Regions from separate parts of the Streptomyces sp. NPDC032721 genome, predicted to be linked through region 2. Evidence: riboswitches for the same ligand, from Rfam matches in the RefSeq annotation. Region 2 holds a riboswitch; the other holds the start of a gene.
The links. A riboswitch is a leader RNA that binds a small molecule or an ion and turns the genes downstream of it on or off. The one in region 2 is predicted to bind thiamine pyrophosphate.
Positions count from the first base shown of each region.

Region 1: linked by a shared signal. The riboswitch ahead of thiO (glycine oxidase ThiO) and the one ahead of thiM (hydroxyethylthiazole kinase) in region 2 are both predicted to bind thiamine pyrophosphate.

Region 1 is NZ_JBVIMX010000006.1:279,241-282,639, reverse strand. It holds gene ACZ5PB_RS15425 (NAD(P)/FAD-dependent oxidoreductase) at 24-1,193, opposite strand; gene ACZ5PB_RS15420 (avidin-fold protein) at 1,261-1,599, opposite strand; TPP riboswitch at 1,651-1,763, shown strand; gene thiO (glycine oxidase ThiO) at 1,761-2,957, shown strand; gene thiS (sulfur carrier protein ThiS) at 2,954-3,238, shown strand; gene ACZ5PB_RS15405 (thiazole synthase) at 3,245-3,399, shown strand, end outside.
Region 2 is NZ_JBVIMX010000010.1:44,954-48,352, forward strand. It holds gene ACZ5PB_RS21520 (hypothetical protein) at 92-457, shown strand; gene ACZ5PB_RS21525 (hypothetical protein) at 892-1,380, opposite strand; gene ACZ5PB_RS21530 (matrixin family metalloprotease) at 1,385-1,969, opposite strand; TPP riboswitch at 2,135-2,264, shown strand; gene thiM (hydroxyethylthiazole kinase) at 2,258-3,088, shown strand; gene thiE (thiamine phosphate synthase) at 3,321-3,399, shown strand, end outside.

The DNA.
Region 1 (3,399 bases), on a different contig from region 2:
CTTCCGTACGGCCCCCGCCGCCCCTACGGCTTCCGTACGGCCGATTTCAGCGGTACGGAAGGGTCGGCGGCCAGCGCCGGATCGAGTGCGGCACCCGCCTCGATCAGCTTGCGGCCCTGGGCCAGGTCGCGCGGGCGGCCCACCGCGAGCAGCGCCACCAGCGCCCCGTCGCGCAGCCAGCACACCGACCAGGAGGGACTGGAGGGGTCGCCTCGCCACACCATCTCGGCGGCGTCCTCGTGGTGGCCCGCGTACTGCACGAAGCGGCCGAACTGCTCGGACCAGAAGTACGGCACCGGGTCGTAGGCCAGAAGTGCGCCGCCGAGGATGTTCGCGGCGACCGTACGGGGCCCCTGGAGCGCGTTGTCCCAGTGGTGGACGAGCAGGCGCCTGCCGTAGCGGCCGGACGGGAAGGAGGCGCAGTCGCCGACCGCGTACACGTCGGGGACACCGGTGCGCAGGTACGCGTCGGCGGTGACGGAGCCGTCCGGGCCGAGCTCGATGCCGGAGCCCTCCAGCCAGGCGGTGGCGGGTCTGGCGCCGATGCCGACGACGACGGCGCCCGCCGGGATGCGGCGGCCGTCGGCGAGCACCACCGCACCGGGCACCACTTCGGCCACGCGCGCGTGGGTGAGGAGTTCGGCGCCGCCCTCGGCGTACCAGGCGGCCATCGGGGCGGCGATCTTGGCGGGCATCGTCCCGGCGAGCGGCCGGTCGGCGGCCTCCACGACGGTCACCCGGCAGCCGGCCTCGCGGGCGGCAGTGGTGAACTCCGCGCCGATCCAGCCCGCGCCGACGACCACCACGTCCTGCTGCGCGTCCAGCACGGGCCGCAGCCGCTGCGCGTCGTCCAGGGTGCGCAGCAGGTGCACGCCGGGGACGTCGACGGTGCCGGGCAGGGTGACCGGGTCCGCGCCGGTGGCCAGCACCAGGACGTCGTACGGGACGGGCCCGGTCAGGGTGTCGATCTCGTGGTCGGCGGGGCGCACCGCGACGACCTCGGTGCCCAGCCGCAGTTCGACGCCGAGCGCCTCGAAGTCGACCTCGAAGGCGGACCCCTCGGTCTTGCCCAGCAGCACCGCCTTGGACAGCGGCGGCCGGTCGTACGGCGGGTGCGGTTCGGCGCCGATCAGCACGAGGGGGCCCTCGTGCCCCTGCTCGCGCAGGGCCACGGCGGTCTGCACCCCGGCCATGCCCGCACCCACGACGACGATTCGCTTCTGCTCGCTCACCCGACCACCTTACGTATCTGACGTACCGTCAGGAGAGTTCCTCGACCGTGCTGGTACCGCTGCCCTCCTGGGACTCCCATGCCCAGCTCTCGGCCAGCCGAACGCGGCCGTCCGCCGTGAGCTCCACCACGGACAGGCAGTGCCCGGACGAGGTCGTGCCGTCCGTCTTCAGCTGTACGTACCGGAAGTCGAGCCGGTCCCCCGCGCGCGTGCCCACGAGATGTCCCCGTACGACGTCGCCGCCCGCGTACTCGGCCCAGATCCGGCCGTCCTGTTCGTGATAGGTGAAGCGGGTGCGGGTGCCGACCTGCCCCGGGGCCTGGTCGGCGACCGGTGCGAGGACGAGTCCGTCGAGCGAACGGGGCACGGGGGCGCTCCCTCACGGTGTGCTGGGGCCAAGGATTAGGCTGGCCACCGTACAAGCACTCACGGGAGCCCGGCGGACCGGGCTGAGAGGGAGGCTGAACCGGCCTCCGACCGTACGAACCTGATCCGGGTCATGCCGGCGAAGGGAGGGGCTGGACGCCCATGCACGTTCCCGAGCGAAAACCGTACGACGTCCTGGTCGTCGGGGGCGGGATCATCGGTCTCGTGACGGCCTGGCGGGCCGCGCGGCGCGGGCTGCGCACCGCACTCGCCGATCCCGCACCGGGCGGCGGCGCCGCCCAGGTGGCGGCCGGAATGCTCGCCGCCGTCACCGAGCTCCACTACGGCGAGCAGACCCTGCTCGGCCTCAACCTGGCCTCCGCGCGCCGCTATCCGGACTTCGTCGCGGAGCTGGAGGAGGCCAGCGGACTGGACACCGGCTACCGCGCGTGCGGCACCCTCGCCGTCGCCCTGGACGCCGACGACCGGTCCCATCTGCGCGAACTGCACGCCCTGCAACAGCAGTCGGGGCTGGAGTCGGAGTGGCTGAGCGGGCGCGACTGCCGGCGCCTGGAGCCGATGCTCGCGCCGGGCGTGCGCGGCGGGCTGCGGGTGGACGGTGACCACCAGATCGACCCGCGACGGCTGGCAGCGGCCCTTCTGACGGCCTGCGAGCGTGCCGGGGTGGTCCTGTACCGGACGGCCGCCGAACGGCTCTCGGTCGCGAGGGAGAGAGCGACGGGCGCGCTCCTCGCCGACGGCACCGAGGTCGTCGCCGACCAGGTGGTGCTGGCCGCCGGGAGCTTCAGCGGGCGGCTCGCGGGGGTGCCCGCCGAGGTGCTGCCGCCGGTGCGCCCGGTGAAGGGGCAGGTGCTCCGGCTGACGGTGCCGCGCGCGTACGCGCCGTTCCTGAGCCGGACGGTGCGGGCCTCGGTGCGCGGCAGCCAGGTCTATCTGGTGCCGCGCGAGAACGGCGAGCTCGTCGTCGGCGCCACCACCGAGGAGCTCGGCTGGGACACCACCGTCACGGCGGGCGGCGTCTACGAGCTGCTGCGCGACGCGCACGAACTGGTCCCCGGCATCACCGAGCTCCCGCTCACCGAGACCCGGGCGGGCCTGCGCCCCGGCTCCCCCGACAACGCCCCGCTGCTCGGGACGACCGAACTGCCCGGTCTGCTGCTGGCCACCGGGCACTACCGCAACGGGGTGCTGCTGACCCCGGTCACCGGGGACGCGATGGCGGAGGTACTGGTCACCGGCGAACTGCCGGACGAGGTGCGGCCGTTCACCCCGAAGCGGTTCGGCCCGTCCGCCGCTCCCGTCACCACCGTCCCCAAGGAGAAGGAGAAGGTCGCATGAGCCGTACGACAGTGCCCGCCGGGTCCCGGTCCGTGTCCGGGGCCGAGTCCGCGTCCGCGTCCCAGTCCCGGTCCCGGTCCGTTTCGGTGTCCGTGAACGGCGAGCGGCGCGAGCTCCCCGCCGGTTCGACCCTCGACGCCGTCGTCACTTCGCTCACGCGCTCACGCGCGGGCGTGGCCGCGGCACTCAACGAAACAGTGGTCCCGCGCGGACAGTGGGCGGCCACCGCCCTCGCCGACGGCGACCGCGTGGAAGTTCTCACCGCAGTCCAGGGAGGCTGACGTTCCATGGCCGACGATCTCTTCGAACTGGGCGGCGTCTCCTTCTCGTCCCGGCTGATCATGGGGACGGGCGGGGCACCCAGCCTGGAGGTGCTGGAGCGGGCGCTGATCGCGTCGGGCACCGAGCTGACGACTGTGGCGATGCGCCGCCTCGATCCGTC
Region 2 (3,399 bases):
TCGACAGCCGCGAGCGTTCTCCAGACGTGAAACGGCAGCGGCCACTCCGGCGCGCTGTGTCGTTCCGACATCGCCTAGGACAGGACCGCACATGAAGTACGCGCAGGCCACCGCAGCTCTCGCGGGAACGCTCGTCGCCCTGGGGTCGGCCACGCCGGCGTTCGCCCACCACGGCGGGGACCACGCCATGCCCGGTGCTGCCCAGGTCGCCGAGAAGCAGACGGAGGCCGATGCCGTCACGGCCCAGCAGATGCGGCAGCTCAAGGACCTGGCCACCCCTCAGAAGTTCCTGGCCGACGTCAAGTCGAACGTGGACGGGCTGCAGGCCAAGGAGGAGGCGGCGGCGCGCGGTGTGCACCGGGCCGGCCCCGGCGCAGTACCCGCCCCCGGTGCCCTGCTCGGCGGGCTCACCGCAGGTGGGGGCCCGATCGGGGTTCCGCTCGACTCACTGGGCTGATCTGCTCGGTTCCGGGCGCCCGCGCAGCGGGCGAGGACGAGTGGGGCGAGGTGGAGTCCGGCCTCGTGGAGCTCGTGCTCGAAGGCCATCGGACTGCCGACTGCCTCCGCGGATTGCCGCGGAGGCAGTCGGCAGTTCTTTTTTGTTCGGTTACGGCCCACCGGGCGCTCTTACTCGAACGTCAGGTAAACACCCGGGTTGCCGTAGCGGCGCCGGCGAACCATGTGATCGTCAGGCAGGTCAGTGCCGGATATGCACATGAATTGTGAAGAATGCGCGCTTCGGGGCAGTGGCACAGCAACGTTTCTGCTCAGGGTTCGTTTGACCTGGCGTACGACCGCTGGCCCGTTCCCTGGCGTTTGTGCACGGATGGGGGCCAAAATCCACTTGGTCCCCATCCGTCCCCGGCTCTCTGTGGGAGCACGTTTCGCGGTCTACTTCTCCGGGATCACGGGGAGAGCAGCGGCTCTCTTCCACGCGGCCACTTGTGTGGTGTCCGCCGGCCGCATCTCGCCCTGGAACAGCAGTGCCTGACCACCCGTCACGGTGTCCTGCCATGCCTGTGTCGCGAAGACGTACGTGGTGCCGTCGGTCAGCCGCCGGGCGGGCTCCTCGTCCGGCGCGAAGGTGACCCGCACCGTGCCCCGTACGTCACCGCGCAGGACCGACTCCACCTGGACGCGGTAGATGTCCGTGGTCAGGTCCGCCAGTTCCCGCTGCTCCTCGAACTCCAGCACACGGCCCGTGAAGACGTCGTCGGCGTACGGCGCGGTGCCCGCCGGGCTCATGGCGTCGTAGCCCCGCAGGACATGCCCGGAGCCGACACCTTCCTCCAGCTGTTGGTAGCCCGCCCAGCCGCCCGCGGCAAGTGCCGTGGCCGCCAGGGCGCCTGCGGCCAGAGCCAGCGGTTTCCCGTTGTTCATGAATTCATCCCCACAGTGCGTGATAAGCCCTGATGTCGCTCGCGGTCGGCGAGCTGATCCCCTTGCCCTGGATATGCCCGTAGGCCGCCCACATCAGCGAGGGGTAACTGCCGCTCCCGTAGCTCTTGTGACAGAACCCGAGTGCGTGCCCGAGTTCGTGGGCGGCGACCCGTCTGCGGTGCGCGTCCGCGCCCAGGGATTTCCCGGGGTCGAGGTAAGCCCTGTTCATCCAGAGGTAGTCGGTACCGGTGTTCGGATCCCACTTGCCGTACACGAGCTTCCAGCCCGCACCGGTGTGGTGGGTGTCCTTCCACTCCAGGTCCGCGTAGGTCGTCGCCCCGTCCGGTTTGATCCTCACCTGCTGAAGCGTGCCCGCCGACCAGACCCTCGCCGCTCGCTGCCGCGCGTCGTCGTACTTGGTGCTGTCGTCCCACGTGAGCTCGGTGCCGTCCACCGAGGAGCGCCCGCGGGAATCGGCTTCCCCCTTCTCACACAGATGGGGCCTGGCCTGCGGGGCGGCTAGGGCCGGTACCGGAATGGCCAGCAGCACAACGGCGGCCGAAGCGGCCGCCAGGGCCAATGTGTTCACCCTCATAGTCACCGAACAATAGCGCTCCGTGATATTTCCGTGGCGCGCATGCGCTCCCGCGACGCATCCTCCGGGCCCACGCAGGGAGGTGCACCGGACCGGCCGTCCGGAGGCTTCGCCGTGACCCGCGCACGAACACCCGTTCCCGAAGGGGGTACATTGCGTAGCGACCACCGCGGGAGCTCGGAAGCAGCCGGGCTGAGAGGGCGGACGGGAGTTGACAGCTCCCCTTTTCGCCGACCGCATGAACCTGGCCCGGGTAATGCCGGCGTAGGAAGGGTGTTGACGATGGATGCTGTCTCCGTATCCGCTCCGCACGACACTGCCGTTTCGCGTGCTGCCGTGGCGGGTGTGATCGCGTCACTGCGGACCTCCGCACCGCTGGTGCACTGCCTGACCAACACCGTGGTGTCGCAGTTCACCGCGAACGTACTGCTCGCGGTGGGAGCCGCCCCCGCGATGGTGCACAGCGCGGAGGAGGCCGGGGCGCTGGCCAGGACGGCCGGCGGTGTGCTGGTCAACCTCGGGACGGTGACGGCCGTGACGGCGGAGGCGATGCGCGTCGCGGTGAAGGCGGCGGCCGGGGCCGGGCGGCCGTGGGTGCTCGACCCGGTGGCGGTCGGCCCGCTGCCCTGGCGCACCGCGCTCGCCCGCGAACTGCTGGAGAGCGCTCCCCCGGCGGTAGTTCGCGCCAACCCTTCCGAGATCCTCGCGCTCGAAGGCGGTCCTGGCGGGCGCGGTGTGGACAGCACCGAGGCGCCCGAGGCGGCGCTGGCCGCGGCGACCACGCTGGCCCGGCGGTACGGCTGCACCGTGGCGGTGAGCGGCCCCGAGGACGTCCTCACGGACGGAACACGGGTGGTGCGGCTGGCCAACGGGCATCCGCTGCTGTCCCTGGTGACGGGGACGGGGTGTGCTCTCGGTGCTCTGGTGGCCGCCGGTACGGCTGTCACCGGCGACGCGCTGCTGGCCGCAACCGCCGCGACGGGGCTCCTCACCGTGGCCGCGGAGGTCGCCGCGACGCGCTCCGCGGGGCCCGGGACGTTCGCGGTCGCTCTGCTCGACGCGCTCCACGAGCTCGGCGCGGACCGGCTCGCCGAGGCCGTCAACCTGCGCTGAGCGCGGGCATGTTGCGGGGTTGCGCGGTGGGCGACGGCTTGGACGCCGCCCGCTGAACAGCCCCCTCCCGCCCGGGGGGGCGACCCCAACATCAAGTATGGCCGACCGCCGCTCCTCGCGCTCAAGCCTGTGGACAACTCACCGTCCCCGCAGGTCAGAGCCTCTCTTCCCGCGTACCTCCCGATACGTCTCCCACGCCCTTGCCCGGCCGGGAGACTCCCAAGGACCCACCATGCGACCTCCTCTCGACCTGTCCCTGTACCTCGTCACCGACACCCGGCTCTGCGGCGACCGTGGCGTCGCCGCCACCG